DNA from 4 places in the Exiguobacterium sp. s59 genome. Region 2 is predicted to be linked to each of the others. Evidence: predicted binding sites of a transcription regulator. Region 2 holds the regulator's gene; each other region holds the start of a gene.
The links. Region 2 encodes Rex, which represses fermentation and respiration genes when NADH is low (regulators of the CRP and FNR family bind a similar motif). Its sites were predicted from a motif close to TTGTGAAATATTTCACAA; they were not measured.
Positions count from the first base shown of each region.

Region 1: KNO91_RS10290 (L-lactate dehydrogenase) is a predicted target of Rex. The motif match lies at 3,277-3,294, and genes of this name have one in related genera.
Region 3: cydD (thiol reductant ABC exporter subunit CydD) is a predicted target of Rex. The motif match lies at 2,473-2,490, and genes of this name have one in related genera.
Region 4: KNO91_RS11140 (DoxX family membrane protein) is a predicted target of Rex. The motif match lies at 1,344-1,361, and genes of this name have one in related genera.

Region 1 covers NZ_JACSKG010000004.1:399,398-404,021, forward strand. Annotated here, with positions in the region: gene KNO91_RS10280 (M42 family metallopeptidase) at 1-1,018, opposite strand, end outside; gene KNO91_RS10285 (rhomboid family intramembrane serine protease) at 1,031-2,080, opposite strand; gene KNO91_RS10290 (L-lactate dehydrogenase) at 2,202-3,158, opposite strand; gene KNO91_RS10295 (DUF92 domain-containing protein) at 3,328-4,098, opposite strand; gene KNO91_RS10300 (5-formyltetrahydrofolate cyclo-ligase) at 4,077-4,624, opposite strand, start outside.
Region 2 covers NZ_JACSKG010000008.1:41,401-46,024, forward strand. Annotated here, with positions in the region: gene tatC (twin-arginine translocase subunit TatC) at 40-828, opposite strand; gene tatA (twin-arginine translocase TatA/TatE family subunit) at 832-1,050, opposite strand; gene KNO91_RS14150 (redox-sensing transcriptional repressor Rex) at 1,050-1,706, opposite strand; gene KNO91_RS14155 (ABC-F family ATP-binding cassette domain-containing protein) at 1,857-3,758, shown strand; gene KNO91_RS14160 (hypothetical protein) at 3,755-4,162, shown strand; gene KNO91_RS14165 (type 1 glutamine amidotransferase domain-containing protein) at 4,319-4,624, shown strand, end outside.
Region 3 covers NZ_JACSKG010000002.1:111,182-115,805, reverse strand. Annotated here, with positions in the region: gene cydC (thiol reductant ABC exporter subunit CydC) at 1-724, opposite strand, end outside; gene cydD (thiol reductant ABC exporter subunit CydD) at 721-2,445, opposite strand; gene KNO91_RS03945 (Crp/Fnr family transcriptional regulator) at 2,568-3,257, opposite strand; gene KNO91_RS03940 (glycoside hydrolase family 31 protein) at 3,371-4,624, opposite strand, start outside.
Region 4 covers NZ_JACSKG010000005.1:129,986-134,609, forward strand. Annotated here, with positions in the region: gene KNO91_RS11130 (MFS transporter) at 1-400, shown strand, start outside; gene KNO91_RS11135 (DUF3817 domain-containing protein) at 422-718, opposite strand; gene KNO91_RS11140 (DoxX family membrane protein) at 799-1,305, opposite strand; gene KNO91_RS11145 (pyridoxamine 5'-phosphate oxidase family protein) at 1,484-1,897, opposite strand; gene KNO91_RS11150 (cold-shock protein) at 2,015-2,215, opposite strand; gene KNO91_RS11155 (glycoside hydrolase family 55 protein) at 2,477-4,072, shown strand; gene KNO91_RS11160 (flavodoxin domain-containing protein) at 4,036-4,542, opposite strand.

The DNA of each region.
Region 1 (4,624 bases), on a different contig from region 2:
CTTCTTCCTCCATCGTGGACTGGACATAACGATTTAACAATTCTCTTGTCGCTTCCATAGATGACACATGTGTCCGTTCATAGCTATGACTCGACTCAATCCCTGGACCAATCAAAGCATGCTTTACATCGTAGCCTGCGCGAATGGCAGCCGATGCATCCGATCCATAATAAGGATAGATATCTACCTTATATGCAATGTCATGCTCCTTACATAATGAGGTAAACTTTCTGCGAAGATTGATGTCATATGGTCCAGATGAATCTTTGGCACAAATTGAGACTGTATATTCATCTGAATGTTGACCATCTCCGAGCGCTCCCATGTCGACGGCAATGTATTCCACAACCTCTTCCGGAATGCCTGCATTGCCCCCGAATCCAACTTCTTCATAATTCGAAATCAAGAAGTGAACCGGGTGAGGCAGGTCGTAGCTAACCAAATCTTTAGCCAAGTCTAATAAAATAGCTACGGATGCTTTATCATCCAAATGACGTGATTTCACGTATCCGGAAGTCGTCACCTTGAATCGTGGATCAAATGATACAAAGTCACCGATTTCGATTCCAAGTGCCGTCACATCTTCACGAGAATGAACTTTCTCATCCAACCGAACTTCAATGTTTGATGGAGAGCGCTCTGCAGAATTCGTGTCTTTATAGACATGCACACTCGATTGATGGATGAGGATGGTCCCTTCGATTGCCTCGCCTTCCTCACGATGAACGAGACAGTTCTCACCTTCAATTGCCGTCCAAGCGTACCCTCCAACTTGAGTGAGTCGTAGGCGTCCACTTGGCAAAATGTCCTTGACCATCGCTCCAAGTGTATCGACATGCGCCGTCAATAGACGCGCCTCCTTCGAACGACCCGGGAATGTGGCCAGTAATGCCCCTTTATGTAGCCGAGACGTTTTGACACCGATTGACTGAAGCTCTTTTTCTGCAAAACGAATCGCCTCCTCCGTCATACCAGACGGACTTGGAATTTCAACTAATGTTTTCAGTGTATCAATCATCATATTCTCTCCTTACCAAGAACCGTACCCATATAGTAGACCAAATAACACGGTCGCGAGCACAGAAAATAAGATACGTTGCTTGCGATTTTTTTCATCGGGCAATCCGACGACCCCAGAGACGACGAATCCACCAAGTAACCCACCCGCATGCGCGAAGTGGTCCAAACTCGCGCCTAGTACAAACGCAAGTCCCACATTTAATCCTAACATAATAAACAGCGGAGGTCCGAGCGTCTTCATAAAGAGGGAGCGATCACGAAGTCCAAAATAGAGTAGCGCGCCGACCAGACCAAATAATGCTCCTGATGCCCCGGCTGAAATCGATTCACTGAACGCATACGATGCCGTCGTCGCTAGAATGCCACCAACCACGTATATGATAAAAAACCGGATCGACCCATACATCCGTTCAACGAGCGGACCAAGTGACCAGAGCGCAAACATATTGATGGCAAAGTGAAACCATCCGATATGCAAAAACATCGGCGTAATCAACCGCCACCACTCCCCCTCGTCGATGAGTGGGTTCACTTTCGCACCGAATGCAATCAAAGTGTTCGGATCGAGCGTCGAACCGACGGATTCAGCCAGCCACATGACTAAAAACGTAATGAACATCAACCCGTACACTACTTGTGGTTTTCCGAACGAGAATCGTTTCTTTAACTCCGCTTTCTTCTTTTTATCCATTGCGACCGCGAGCATTCGAAAACGATCGTCTTCCATCGTAGGGCTACATATCGAGCGAGATAACGTCACTCTCGCTGGAATCGGGAAAGTCATGCTCTCAATCCGCTCTTCATCGACAAGACGTTCACCATATATATGAAGCGTCAATCGCTTTCGCCCGATTCGAGATAGACGAAATGCGCCCAGGATGGCGTTCACATCGGTACTGACATGATTCGCCCACGCTTTTTCAGTTTGAACGTATAGGTCATAGCGGTCACCTGCTTTTGTATCAAACAAGATGACCGCACGAGACGGCTCTAAGATCCCTTCGATTCGGCCACCTTCCTCGACCGCCTGATAAATATCTTCCCAAAAGCATGTCGCCACCAATACCCCTCCTCTCTTATTCTATTGTAAATCACGTGACATCTCACCACAAAGTCGTGACTTGTTTCAAACGTACAAAAAACCCGCAACCTCTACGGCTACGGGTAAATCAGTATTTAGATTACAAGACAGGCTCCATCGTTTTCATGAGGACATTCGCAGAATGTTGCATTTTTTGATGCTCTTCTTCTGACAATTCAATCTCAACGACTTCACGCACACCTTGACGGTTGATGATGGCCGGTACCCCGATATGAATATCGTGTAATCCGTATTCCCCATCGAGGTGAGCACCGACTGTCAACAACGTGTTTTCATTACGAAGAACCGCTTTGACAAGGCGAAGTAATCCGAGTCCGATAGCATAGTATGTCGCACCTTTACGTTCGATGATGTGATAAGCCGCATCACGTACGTTCACATAAATGTCCTCAAGGTCTTGCCAGTTATATTCATCATGCTCTTCAAGCAACTGTTCAACAGACTTCCCGTAAATTCGGGCATTGCTCCATGCAGCGAACTCGGTATCACCATGTTCACCCATGATGTAGGCATGACAGTTACGTGGGTCGACGTTGAAATAATCGCCGAGCATGTAACGTAAACGAGACGTATCAAGCACTGTACCGGATCCGAAGACGCGATGTTTTGGAAGTCCAGAATATTTCCATGCCAAATGTGTCATAATGTCGACTGGGTTTGAGGCAATAATGATGATACCATCAAAGCCAGAATCCATAATGTCTGAAATCATCGATTTCATGATCTTCGCATTTTTTTCAACGAGGTCAAGACGAGTCTCCCCTGGACGTTGTGGTGCACCTGCAGTAATGACGACGATATCTGCTACACCACAGTCTGCGTAGTCTCCTGCCCAAACACGCATTGGTGAAGATGCGAACGAGACACCGTGGTTCAAGTCCATCGCTTCCCCTTCTGCTTTTGCCTTGTTGATGTCAATGATGACAAGCTCTTCACAAAGACTTGCTGTCGTTAACTGGTATGCGAAGCTCGCTCCAACTGCCCCTGCCCCTACGAGTGCAACGCGCGTTACTTTAGCATGATTTAATGTTTCCATATTGTTTCTCCACCCTTCGAACAATCTGTTTCATGTATTTGTTATCTCTGTTACAACAAGATTGTAACATCATTCACAAACCCTAACTACAGCGGAAACCGTTTTCACTTTGGCAATATTGTGACAACTTTCACATTCATTTGAAACATCTTCATTTCCTGTACTACCCTCATCCGAACACGAAAAAACAAATCATCGCTGCTCCAAACACGGACAAAAAATTGACTGCATCGTTTCCAAGAACCCGCCATCCCGACACATATGTTGTCGGAACTTGATGATGAATGTTCTTCTCGGTCAACTTCCCACACACCGTACAGCGAAACTTTCGTTGTACCGTTGCACCGAGCAATGTGTCGATAACGCTTCCACTTAGTCCGATTCCCCAAAGTGCCAATAGTAATGCCAAGTCTAATTCGACAAACAAAAGAGACGAGCAGACAATCATAAATGCGCCTAATACCGACATGACCGTTCCAAATGTTGAGACTGCGCCACTCGTTCCCGGCTCAACTTCCCTGAACGAGAACATGAACCGAGGTTTACGTTTTGCGAGGACACCGAATTCAGATCCCCACGTGTCACTCGTCGCTGCTGCAATGGACACGATGTACATGTATAGATAGACGACATCGTCCGTCAGCAAATAACCGAGGGCACAAAGTATCCCTACCCCTCCATTAGCTAACACTTGGATGGCGTCTCGAGCCCCCGTTTTCTCGACGATTTCATCCACACTTACTTTATCGCGAGATCGATATTTTGATGCGAGAGAAGACGTCGAGAAGAAGACGCCAAGTAAATAAAGTCCGAACCACCCAAACGACAACCCAATCAATACCCCTGTTATCACCGTCAAGATTGCTCCTGAGAGCGTTAAGGAGCGCAACCGATATCCGAGAAAGGCGACGATACAAGTTACAACAAATATGGCGAACATTGAATCATCTCCTTTTCTGTCACAATCCACTGCACAGGAAGATCGTGTGGTTCTGTCGGCACTTGATCGACAAGTTGAACGGAATACGCTAACGAAACCGTTATCCCTTCATATGTACGTAAAAAGCGGTCATAGTATCCTCCACCCCAACCAATACGGTATCCCGATCGGTCAAATACCCTTCCCGGTACAAGACATAAGTCGATTGCTTGAGTCGTCTGTGGAGTGGTCGGCTCCAAAATATTCATGACACCCGTCTCGAGATCATTCACAGAATGAATGATATGAAACGTCAACCCTTGTCCCGTTACTTTCGGGACGCACACCGTTTTTCCTGCTTCAAACGCCTCATGAATGATTGGGGACGTATCAATTTCGAGCGGAAGTGAAGAGGTCAACGCAATTGTCTGGCTTTCCTTCCATATATCTGTCGAGAACAACCGTTGATGGATGGATTGATCGACATGTGGTCGATTATTAATTTGCTTAATAGATTGATGGACAGTCTGTCTTAACGCTGCTTTTT
Region 2 (4,624 bases):
TGCACATAAAAAAGCATCGTCCCATTTACGGAACGATGCTTATTTCTCATTCATCTGTTTCATTAAATCCATCTGTTCTTGCACCATCGCTTCTTTCTCCCGACGCAGTACTCCTTTGTAGGCGACGCGTGAAATCGATAAACTGATTTCATATAGGAAGAAGAGTGGCAATGATACCATGAGGTGCGATGTCAAATCCGGCGGTGTGATGAATGCCGCGACTACGAATAGCGCGAAGTACGCATACTTACGAATCTTCGATAAGAAGTACGGTGTCACGACACCAATCCGGGTCAAGAACATCGTCACAACCGGCAATTGGAACAATAGACCGAACGGGATCGTCAGTTGCAACAAGAACGTGAAGTAATTGTTCGCACCGATGATTTGTTCGAGTCCGAGGTCTTGCCCGAGGTCCGTCGAGATGTCGAGGACGAGCGGGAACAACCAGTAGTAGGCGAACGCAAGACCGATCAAGAACAATCCGAAGATGATCGGGATATAGGCAAGGGTGCCTTTCCGTTCATTCGGATGCAGACCGGGTGCGACAAACGCCCACACTTGATACAGTAGGAATGGGCTCGCCGCAATCAGGCCGATGATGAGCGCCAAGTTCAAGTAAATCATGAGCGGGTCCGCGACCCCAAAGGCGTTCAGTTCGAGCCCGCGTTCGACGAGATCTTCTTGCAAGTACGCGAGCACATATTTGACACTCGGCAAAGCCATCAAAAAGAAGGCAAAGACGACAAATGCAGATAGCATCAGTCGTCTTCGCAGCTCTGTCAAGTGATCGGTAAGTTCCCGCTCTTGATCAGGTTGATGATTCATGGCTTACTGCTCTTTCTTTTCGATAGCTTTCTTGTCGTTCTCGTCGTGCTCGTTCATCATGCCGTTCGTTGCATTTTTGAACTCACGAAGCGTCTGTCCGGCCGCGCGACCAAACTCCGGTAATTTCTTCGGTCCGAAGATGATGAGCGCGATGATGGCGATGATGAATAGACTCGCCCCACCCGGAATTCCGACGACGAGTGATGATGCTAGTAATTCCATTATTGATGGACCCCCTCAGCGGTTGGATAGTGTTGCATAAAGTAAATGAGTGACTGCAGCTCAATCGACAAATCGATGTGATGAACGCGAACCGTGTCCGGTACGGTAAGTCGTGCCGGTGTGAAGTTCAAGATGCCCTTGATGCCGAAACGCACCAAGTCGTCTGCGACGGACTGCGCATAGGCAGAAGGTACCGTCAAAATCGCGACGTCAATCTTGTTTTGCTCCATAATCTGTTCCATCTCATCGACGTGATGAATTGGGACGCCTGACATCGTCGTGCCGACTTTTGTCTCGTCTGCGTCGAACCCGACGACGATATGTGTGTTATTGTTTTTAAGGAAGTTATAGTTGACGAATGCCGTCCCAAGGTGACCGACCCCGACCAAGGCGACATTCGTAATCTCGTCCTGATTCAGTGTCTTTCGGAAAAAGTCTAACAGATACTGCACGTTATAGCCATATCCCTTTTTACCGAGCGCACCGAAGTACGAGAAATCACGGCGAATCGTAGCCGAATCGACCTTGACCGCCTCACTCAGTTCTGCTGAAGAGACACGTTGTTTCCCTGACGCATGCAGGCTTTGAATAAATCGATAGTATAGTGGCAACCGTTTGGCTGTCGCTTGTGGAATCTTTGGTTCGTTTTGACTCAACGGAAAGAGCCTCCTTTTTACGACACGTTACAAACGAATCTGAATTTCATACACCTTGATTGTAAACGAATTCACATGACCACTCAACGAATATACCTAAAATCGCTGAAAAATACAGTATACTAAATAGAGAGAAAGGGGTTTTTTCACTTGATCCTACTGCAAGTCAATAACTTATCCAAATCCTTCGGCGTTGAGCCGATTTTAGAAAACGTAAAACTCGAAATCCAAGAAGGCGAACGCGTCGCCCTCGTCGGTCGTAACGGGGCCGGTAAGTCGACGCTTTTGAAGGTCATCGCTGGTGAATATAACTATGACTCTGGGGACATCATGAAGCCGAAAGACGTCACGATCGGCTATCTCGCCCAAGACTCAGGGCTAGAATCCGATGAGACCATTTGGAACGAGATGCTCACCGTCTTCACGGGCTTAATCGAGCAAGAAAAGACGCTCCGTCGCATGGAAGCAGATATGGGCTCGGAACGGATTTTAAATGACGCTGCGGCGTACGAACGTCTCCTCTCTTCTTATGATGAAGAGCAGCATACGTTCAAAGAACGTGGCGGATATCAATATGAAGCAACGATCCGCTCGGTCCTCCATGGAATGCGTTTCTATCCGGACGATTTCGAACGTCGCATCGACACACTCTCCGGTGGACAACGGACACGCCTCGCCTTGGCGAAGATGCTCCTTCAAAGTCCCGACCTACTCATCTTGGACGAGCCGACGAACCATTTGGACATCGAGACGCTCGCCTGGCTTGAGAAGTACTTGAGCGGCTATAAAGGCGCCGTCCTCATCGTCTCCCACGACCGGTACTTCCTCGACCGTGTCGTCTCGGTCGTCTATGAGCTGTCGCGTCACCGCAGCCGCCGTTTCGTCGGGAACTATACGAAGTATCTCGAGCAGAAGGCCGCCCTCTACGAACAAGAAAAGAAGCAGTTTGAGTCGCAGCAAGAAGAGATTGCCAAGATGCAGGACTTCATTCAGCGAAACATCGCTCGGGCGACAACGACGAAACGTGCGCAAAGCGTGCGGAAGCGTCTCGAGAAAGTCGACCGCCTCGATGCTCCAGATGGTGACGAGCGCAGTGCCGTCCTTTCCTTCTCCATCAAACGCCAAAGCGGAAACGATGTATTGAGCGCGAGTGACCTCGCCATCGGATATGAGGACGCAATCGCCCAACATCTTCGCTTCCAGCTACAACGCGGTGAATCGGTCGCCCTCGTCGGTCCGAACGGGGTCGGTAAGTCGACATTACTTAAAGTGTTGACGAAACAGCAAGCCGCCCTCACTGGCGAGATTCGCTACGGGACCGGCGTCGAGATCGGCTACTACGATCAGGAACAGCAAAACTTGTCCGACGCGAACCGTGTCATCGACGAGATTTGGAATGACTGGCCACTCATGCGCGAACAGGAAGTCCGGAGTCTTCTCGGACAATTCCTCTTCAGCGGCGATGATGTCATGAAGCGCGTCCACGAACTCTCTGGTGGCGAACGGGCACGTCTCACGTTGGCCAAATTAAAGCTCGAGCAGCCGAACCTGCTCATCTTAGATGAGCCGACGAATCACTTGGACCTCGACTCGAAGATGATTTTAGAGAACGCGCTCCTCGACTACCCAGGTACGATCCTCTTTGTCTCACACGACCGATACTTCATTGACCGACTCGCGACACGTGTGTTAGAAATCACGCCGAACGGCATCGACGAGTATCTCGGGGACTACTCGTATTACGTCGAGAAGAAAGAAGAACTCGAAGAACTCGCGCGTCTCGCTCGTGAAGAGACGAAGCAGGTCGTCGTGAAGAAACAGCGTGCCGACAAAGAGCAGCAACGGGAAGAGCGTCGGATCAAACAGCGCATCGAAGAGATCGAACTTGCGATTGAGCAACATGAGAACCGCCTTGATGAAATTGAACAATTGCTCTGTGAACCGGATGTTTTCAACGACTTCGCCCGCGCCCAGGAGTTGTCGACCGAATCAGACGCAGCGAAAGAATCGATCACAGCTCTCTATGCGGAATGGGAGGAACTCCATACATGATGCGTACCCGTGCCATGCGAATCGAGTTCATCCAAGCGTTCCTCACGGGACTGGCCTACATTGTGCCGACCGGAACCGAGTTCGTGTCTGAACTCATCCGAGGCGAATCGACGATCGTCCCGTCTATTCTCTTTTACTTTTTACCGGTCGTGATTGGCTTCATCATTCAGACGTGGCCAGGGATTCTACTCAGTCTTTTCAGTGGCCTTCTCATGAGCACGCTCTTCATCCGTATCGTCGTCTGGCCGGTCGATGTGACCGTTCATACGTTCTATGCGCCCGGCTCGGTGTGGGCTCACTTCTATGAAGAGACGCTCTTCATGTGGATTCTCGCCCTCCTTGTGTTTATCGTGAGCCGCATCAATACATGGCATCGCGAGAACTATCGACAGCCGAAAGCTTGAACCGTCCGTCCTCTTTTTTGCGAGAGGACGGCTTTTTGATTTATGTATAAATTTATTTATAGATTAGGCGTTTTTTCTTAATTTGTTTTTCGTTAGAGTGCGCGTTATTCTAGTCACGTACCGAAACAACGGATTATTTCTTAGGAGGAATGACAGATGAGTAAACATGTATTAATGGTCGTGACGAACGCAAAAGAAATGAAGGACGGTCACACGACTGGACTTTGGTTATCCGAATTTGGTGAGGCATACGTCGAGTTCAAACAACAAGGATATGACATCACGGTCGCTAGCCCGAACGGTGGTCAATCTCCAATCGACGCACGCAGTTTAGAAGGAGAAGTACCGGCTGACATTCAAGCGACGGCTCCTCTTCTCGAAGATACGATTGATTTGAAGACGATCACCAACTTCGATCAATTCGATGCCATCTTCATGCCAGGTGGTCACGGAACAATGTTC
Region 3 (4,624 bases), on a different contig from region 2:
AAAACTGGTTGGTCGTGTCTTTCCGTTCTGCTTCCATGTATCGCTCGCTTCGCGTATAGACGGCTTGCTTCGTCCGGTCAAGTTGATGATGAAGCTTCAAATCTCGGTATCCGTACATCATCTCTGTCAACTGAATCGATACATCCCCGCGCAATGCGCGAATCGTCTCGTCATGATGAGCACGAATCCGAGCAAAGCCAAGTGGAATCAAGAATCCAGTGACGAGTACACCGAGTAGGATCCATACACTGACTGCAAACGAGAAGAACGTGACAAAAAAGATGGTGCTTAAGAAAACAAGCACGAGTATGATCGGCGGATAAAACACACGAAGGAAATAGTTTTGCAGACTCTCGACGTCTCCGACGACACGTGCAAGTAAATCCCCGCTCCGATATTTCGCAAAAATCGACGGGACGAGCGGTTCAAGTTGTCGATAAAAACGGACACGTAGCTCGCTCAAAATCGTAAACGTTGCTCGGTGTGACGCGAGACGCTCCCGATAACGACTGCCTGCCCGAATGACCCCGAACAGTTTGATGAGGACGACAGGTACCATGAGCGCATACAGCGGCGGGACGAGACCCGCACGTGATACGAGGTATCCACTTGCCGCAAACAAGGCGACCGCCGCGATCCCAGCTGCATATCCAAAGAAGATGGAGAGAAGGATATCTTTCTTCTCACGCATCATCCATTTTGTGATTGTCCAAAGCGAGTTCATCGGCTCACTCCTTTCTGAAGCGCAAATAGTTCCGCATACTCTGGAACAGCGAGCAACGCGTCATGCGTCCCTTCTGCGATGCGCTTCCCATCCTCCATAAACCAAATCATATCTGCCTCTTTGATTGTATGCAGACGGTGTGCCACCGTGATCAACGTTGCCTCTTTTGACAGCTCAGCGATTGAACGCCTCACAATCTGCTCGGTCTTCAAATCGAGACCGGTCGTCGGTTCATCGAACAGTAGGATGCCTGGTCGTTTAAAGAACGCTCGGGCGAGTGCGAGACGTTGTCGCTCACCGCCTGACAGACCGAACCCGCCTTCTCCAAGCTCCGTCCAGATTCCATTCGGTAACTGGTCGATCACCTCAGAAAGTCCTGCCGCATCTGCTGCTTCTTGTAACGCGAGCTCGTCGGCTTTTTCGCCTAATGCGATATTATCGGCAAGCGTCCCGGCAAATAGATAAGGGTTTTGTGAGATATAGGCAATGTTTCCATACCAGACGGACTCGTCAAACGAATGAAGTGGCTCACCGTCTACGAGGACGCGTCCCGACTTCACTTGCAAGAGTCCGGAAATGACGTTGAGCACTGTCGTCTTCCCGGACCCGCTTGCGCCGACTAAGGCCAGATGGGTGCCAGAAGGAATCCGACCGCTCAACGGCTGAAGCGCAAAGCGTCCGCCTACATATTCGAAAGACACATCTTCCAGCTCAAGGTCCGGTGTCCGTGAACGAAGTGACTTCGATCCCCATTCGATGCGATCATCCGGGGCGTCTAGTACGTCAAAGATTCTTTCTGCCGCACCCATACTTCCACGTCCCGTATGGAAGGCACTTCCTAAATCTTTAATCGCCAAATAATACTCCGGCGCCAACACGAGAATCAAGAAGCCAGAGAAGAACGTCAGGTTCTCCCAAACGACCATCTGTAAGGCGACCTCTAACGCCACGACACCGGTACTGAGCATCGAGATAAATTCGAGCATGAGTCCCGATAAGAACGCCGTCTTTAAGACGACCATCGTCGCATCCCGAAAGTCGAGGCTACTCTTCTCAATCGCCTTCGCTTCTTGCTCGGTGCGATTGTAAAGCTTGAGCGTCGTCAATCCTTGTAACACATCTAAAAACTTACCGGAGAATTGGTTCATCTTCTCCATTTGTTCTTCCGATTTTTTCTGGGTCGCAATCCCGATGATGATGAAGAACAGCGGGATGAACGGTGCCGTCACCATCATGATGACTCCTGAGATCCAGTGTTGGCTGAAGACGACGACCAAAATAAGAAGCGGGATAATCGATGTTTGGATGACTTGTGGCCAGTATTGGCTAAAGTAAGCGTCCACCTCATCAACTGCATCCATGAACACGCTGACCTTTTTCCCGGACTGACCCGTCAAGGACGATTCGACCGGGCTCGTGGCATACCGATCCAACAATTGTAGGCGTAATGCCTGTTTTGCTTTTTCGGACAAACTCGCACCGATTCGTCCCGATACGTAGCCGAAGAGTGCTCGCGCCAACAAAGCGACAACGAGCCACACCAATGCCGGAAGGATGGCTTCGAATGATTCATCTTTCAAGAAAATTCGGTCGACGATGTCGACGATTAAATACGCTTGCGCTAAAATCGATAGTCCAATCATGATCGCAGACAACACGAGTCCGATGATATGACTTCTTTCAGCGAAAGCAAGGGCTTGCAGTCGTTTCACTGCATTCATCCTTTCTCTATTTACAATTCCATTGCTTTGTGAGATTCATCACTAATTATACAATATGCTACGTTTTGAAGCGAACGCTCCGCTCGTTTGAGTATGTAAAAGACGCCATCATCTGAGTGGCGTCAATCGCTGTCTTGTTCAAAATATTCAGGATGCCCGATGACGAGTTGATGGGCATCCATGCGAAGCACATCTTCTTTTCGGAGTTTGGCTAAAATCGTCGAAACCGTCTCCCGGGACGTTCCGGACAAACGAGAGAGTTCGATCGCAGTGAATGGGCAGCGGACACGAACGCCTTGCTCGTCAGGCTCTCCTAAATCTTCAATTAAGAAATGGAGCGTATTGATGACACGCTCTTTCGCGCTTGGCGTGATGATTTCTTGGACACGACGCTCATGCAGATCGAGAATCCGGTTCATCTGGCTGATGATATAGAGCAACATGCTCGACTGCGTGGACACGAACCGCTCAAATCGATCCGTCGGGATATAGATGACCTCAATGTCCGTCACGGCCTCGGCCGTATGACGATAGTCTTCCTCCGTGAATAAACCGTTGTAAGGAAAAAATTGTTTCGGTTTCACATAGTCGGCATAATGATGGGTCGCATTCTCGTTCATCCGTTCGAGTTTGACGTAACCGCTCATCAAGAAATAGACACGTTCTCGCGGATCCCCTTCCATGAACAACAGTTGCCCTTTCCGATACGTTCGGCAATAGACGTGCGGAATCAGCTGTTCAAGCGTTCGACTCGGACATGTCGCGAATAGCGTCAACTGCCGTAAATCGTCAATCGTCCACATGTGTCGCATGTGCATCCCCTCTTTTCTACTCTTCTATCCTCAGTATAATGGGATTTTTATTGAAAGCGCTTTCTAATTCCGACAGTTTTCTGACATGACAAAAGGGGGTCGCCCCCCCTTTTTCAGTCCAGCATGAGTTCCAACAGTGCATCCTGCAAATCACGCTCGAGTTCTAACGCATGAAGGTCAAACAACCATGCCTCGAGACGTGTCTTTGTCGTCGCCATCTGATACAGGCGATCTTTTAAATCATAGGCGATTTCAGCACGGTCTAAGAACCGATAGAGTCGGTCGAGTCGATGTGCGTTCTGCGTCACTTCGACAGGAAGTGTCACGGTCTGTTCCTGTTTCCATTCACCGAGTGGGATGTGTAACGTTTGCGTCTCCGCATCATAGTCCCCTTCCCCGACGACCCCACGGACAAGAATCGTCAACGTCCGATCCGCCGGCACGAGTGTCAAATCACCCGACGTCTCGATGTGGAGCGTACGCGCTTCCCAATCGAGCGTGAACGTTGTTTCGAGAGACGCGCCTTTCTCATAATCCCGACTCTCCCCGTCATCTTCGTACATCGTGAACGTGTTCGAGGCACCTGGGAAGACGAGTACTTCGAGATCACTCGGATTCCCCGTATTGTTCGCATGCGGTTCATGCGGCATCATCGGGATGATCGCACCGGCTTTGGCGAAGACCGGTTGTTCCTCAAGTCCACGGAACACCCGAATCGACTTGTCCCCTTCATAACGATGTCCCGTGAAGAAGTCGAACCATTCTCCTTTTGGCAACCACACGTTCGCACTGGCGACGTGAAGCTGTCGGTCCATCGGCGTAACGATTGGGGAGACGATGAGTTCACTTCCGAAATAAAACTGATTCGCCACCTCATAAGCCACGTCGTCATCAGGGTGTTCGATATACATCGGTAGCACGAGCGGCAATGAGTCGGCATGATTGCGATAGTTCATCGTATACAAGTACGGAATGAGTTGGTGGCGCAGTCGTAAAAATCGCTTCATCGACTGTTCGGCTTCCATTCCGAAACGCCAAGGCTCTTTTCCGTTGAACGTACTGAACGTCGAATGGAGACGCATGATCGGACTAAACACCCCATATGCGACCCAACGCGCGGCGAGCTCATCGTCTTTTTTACCACGATGATGCCCTCCAATGTCATGACTCCACCATCCGTAGCCGATATTTGTGGCTGTTGCCGTGAAATACGGCTGGAAAGCGAGTGATGCCCACGAGATGATCGTGTCTCCCGAGAATCCAACTGGGTAACGATGGCTTCCCGGTCCTGCGTATCGAGAGAAAATGAGTGGACGTTTGCCGTCACGGGCGATATCGATGGCGTGATAATGATTCAGCATCCATAA
Region 4 (4,624 bases), on a different contig from region 2:
CTCTGCACTGACCATACTTAGCGTTCTATTCGTCGGCCCTGCCATTCCATTATATTTTAACTTCAACGTCTTCACTTCGATTTTCTTTTTTGCGATGTTCGCTTTACTGAGTGGTTTCTTTATCGTACGTGTCAACATTCCAGTTCAATTGCTCTTACAAACGAATACGGACCCTAACTATTTAGGTCGCGTGATCGGGGTACTCGAGTCACTTGCGATGGGCATCACGCCAATCGGATTCATCCTATTCGGGGTATTGAGTGACCTTGTTCCGGTCGCTCATCTATACACCGCCTGTATGATTGGTCTACTCTTATGTACATTCACACTCACCTATCGCATCCGTCACGATATCCAAGCAGAACGAGCAGAAGTCCAGTCGATCGAACGCATCTCGTAACGAAAAAAGACATCGAACGAATCAGTTCGATGTCTTCTCTGTTGACGGGAGTACCCGTTTTTCTAATAAAAATGGTCCGAATGGGATGACCGATGCCATGACGGCAAGCGTCAGAACTTTGAAGCCCCAACGGAAGCGCCATGCCATGTAAACGGCTGCGAGCACGTAAGCAACAAACAAGAAACCATGTGCAGCGCCGACGATGCTGACCGCGAGTGGAATACCCGCCATATATTTCAGTGGCATCGCGATGAACAGTAACAACAAGAAGGACACACCTTCTGTGTAGCCAAGCCATTTAAAATGAGTCGTAGTCATATGCGTTCTCCTTTATCTCTGTAGGCTATATCTATCGTAGCCGAAACATGAGAGGTTTGTCACAGGAGAGTGCATAAAAGTTACGAGGCTATTTGACGATTTGGTGAACGATGCAATACTTTTGTTTCGACGAAGTTGCGAAGGAACAAGCCATCGACTCCGATTTTTCCTGCGTTATGTCCAGCAACCAAAATCAATACAGATACGATCAACATCGTCGGGTTCGTACTGACCGTCCCTGAGAGCAAGAACGCCATGTTCATGACAAGACCGAAGAACGCCGCGCTACGTGTGAGTGCACCGAGCAATAACCCTAACCCGACCAAAAATTCACCATAAGGAATAAGGACATCGAATAATCCGGCGTTCGGAATCGCAAAGTTTTCTAAGAATGCAGCCCACCATCCCGCGACGGCTGGATGCTCTCCAGTCGCGAGCGTCACCGCGTTGTTTAAGAAACCTTCCGTTCCAAAGCCACCTGTGATTTTACCCCAACCTGCTGTTAACCAATGATAACCGAGCCATACACGTAACACCGTCAAGATTGCCGTAGCGATGTTATGATTTTGCCAAAATTTCGTGAACATGATGATTCCTCCCTTTCAAGAAGTTGAATAAATGAATAATGTGATTACATTCACAATATAACACCTATGTTCACTATTTCACATATGTATTTTGCTTTGTTCATGATTCGTCCATATGTACGTCACACTCTATTCACATCCAGCAAAAAGACGCCTACTCGAGGCGTCTTTGAGAAGTTTACAATGTTACTTCTTGAGGTGGCTGCCCTTTTTTGTTCATCACACGCATCGATTCTGGTTCGATTTTGAGAATGACCAATTTCGGATCGTCCGGACCATCAAACCAGCCCTCGAGTTTGTCGTTCCACACTTTTTCTTTCATCGATTCATCGTCTGACACAGTCGCTTTACCTAAGATTTCTAAGTAGGTGTCTCCCACTCCATCTCCATCATAACCAATCAAAATATGCGTATATGGATTCTTTTCTAATTCCTCTACCTTATCTGTATCATTCGAGGTTGCTGTATAGAGCGTGAAATCATCATGGAAAAATGTCATGTATCGACTATGGGGCTTCACCTTATATACGGTCGCCATCGTCCCTACATCACTTGAATCTAGGATCTTCAAAGCTGTTTCTTTTGCACTCATTCCAAATTCCTCCTTCATGATTTGTCGCTCGTATACTGTTCCCTCAAACTACACGATTAAACACAAAAAAACCTGCTCGCCGATGCGAGCAGGTATCATATTCCTTAGAAAGGAAGATTAGATTTTTTCAACGTTAGAAGCTTGTGGTCCACGAGCTCCGTCTGTGATTTCGAAAGTTACTTCTTGGCCTTCTTCAAGTGTCTTGAAGCCGTCGCCTTGGATTGCTGAGAAGTGTACGAATACGTCGTCTCCGCCTTCCATTTCGATGAAGCCGTAACCTTTTTCTGAGTTAAACCATTTTACTTTACCTGTGTTCATGAATGAACCCTCCTGAAATAAACGCTATGCGTTATAGTAGTGCCTTACTAGAAAAAACTTGACCAAAAAAAATACAAGCCTCTGGATTATCTAATGAAAAATAATCCCAAGCACTTGTGAATTATGATTCCAGCTATTCTTAATTAAGCACATATTGAATATAACACGACTAGATGCTTCTGTCTAGTAAATACTTCTGATTGCTAAAAAACAAGGTGAAACGGGTACATGCTAGAGAAGATGATGCTAGGAGGATCTATTATGAAAAACGCAAGAGAGCAACAATCAATCGCCTCGATGATCGCTTCTTATTCGGATTGGTCTGAAGACCTGATTCATCAATCACTCGAGTGGCACCGAGCGACACGCGAAAAGTCTTACTCAGCGCAACAACTGTCCATACCTTGCCGAATTCCATTGACGGAACGCATTGCTCCTGTCCAAACATCACTTCCGCTCGAACAAATCGATGGAATCGTTCGTCCTGTTTGGATGCGGCGACTCGATGCGGAATATTTGAATCTGATACAGGTCACGAAACAACGCGTCGACGTGACGGACTATGGGGCCGTCGGAGATGGTAAAACGGATTGTACCCTCGCCTTTCGTCTCGCCCTCCGTTCCAACCGTCGTGTCTTTGTCCCAGCAGGCGTGTATATCGTTCGAGGTATTCGCCTCCCTTCCAACTGTGTGCTAGAAGGTGCCGGTCAAGATGTCACGATTCTAAAACTATCCAATCGTGCCCCAAAGCATCGAAGACTGTTGCGAAACGCCACCCCATTTGCGGGAAATCATCATATCGAGGTATGTCACTTGACGCTCGATTGGAACGTTGCACGATTAGGCGATGTGAAACGTACGACGAGCGGTGACACGACATCGAGCGCTTTGACGTTTGCGCACGTGACGTATGGCTGGGTGCATCACGTGACGGCCAAGAATGCCGGACTACATGCGTTCGATATCACGTCTCCACACTATCATTATCTCGGAGATGGACTCCGCGCCGCAAACGGCAGTCGCTACATCCACCTCGACCACCTCGAGGCGACGAACTATGGCGATGACGGAATCACGACACATCATAGTGATGCTATCTATATTACCAACTGCTATTGTCATCATCCTCATGGTCGAACGCATGCCCTCGGATTCTCAAACTCGAACGGCATTGAAATCGACGACGGATCTCGACATGTCACACTCGTAAACAATAAAAGTGAAGGCTGTTTTGGCGGAATCGAAGTGAAGGCACATGGCACCTCGTCAGCCGCTCATGATGTCCATATCTTCGGACATCTCTCCGTTCATGACAATCGCTCATTCAATTTCCGCCACATCAGTCATCATTTAGCGGACGACCCCGATTCGGCGACGGCACGCTTTCTGTCTGGTACGAACTTGGTGTCCATCGAACCGGTTAGAAGTTCGCTATACGCAAAATCCTCTCCAAGAAGTCTAGTCGTCTCGGCGTATCAGGATGTCTTGATTCATGGATTGACCGCCATCGGTGACCCGACTTACGACTATGAGCAGAACCCAGCGCTTGCGATTCAATATAAGTCGAAACGCGTTCAATTACATCGCATCTCTGTGAGCGGATTTACAACGGCTCGGGCTGACCTCGAACTGTTCGGGGGAGACAACCGAACCGATGAAGTGACCATCAAAAACTTGCGATGCCACGAATCTGCGCCAATCGCTTTGAAAATAGGACGTCAGCTGGAGAACATCGCACTTCATCAAATCGAAGGGCAGAAAAAAAGTGGAGATGTACTCATCTCCACGAAAAGCCCAATCGATGTGCAAGATCTACTCGCTTACGGATTCTCAGACCGGGTGCGTTCGGACGTTTGAGCCGCCTCCACGAGCTGGTCCAATTTGTCCTCATCGAGTTCAAGCGAGCTTTCTTTCTGTTTGGCCATCATTCTCACGATTGCTTTGTCTAAAAAGCCCATTCGTTCAAAGTCATACCCGCTGCCGACGACTTCGACGAAATAGGCATGCTCGCGCAGTGCGGCACGATAGGCTTCTTCTAACTCACGAATCCGCTCTGATTCTGTCGGTGTGCCAGCACACAAATACAAAGCAAGGGGGCGCTCGAGCAAGTGTTCTTCATGATTGGTCAACCATTCCTTCATCTCGTCCTGGATGGTGCCCATCCGAATCGAGCTGCCGACGATGACGTGATCGATTGTCTCCCACATGACAATCGGCTCTTCCACGATATTTTGGACATGAACGTCTCCCGATAACCGTTCAGCGAGTAGAGACGCCACTTTTTCACTTGTCCCATATCTCGAAGAGTAAGCGATTAAAGTACCCATGTCGTTCCCTCTTTTCATGTCAGACGTTATTTATTCTATTCCCGAATCATGAAAAGAAGATACGTATGCACTCAAAAAAGCT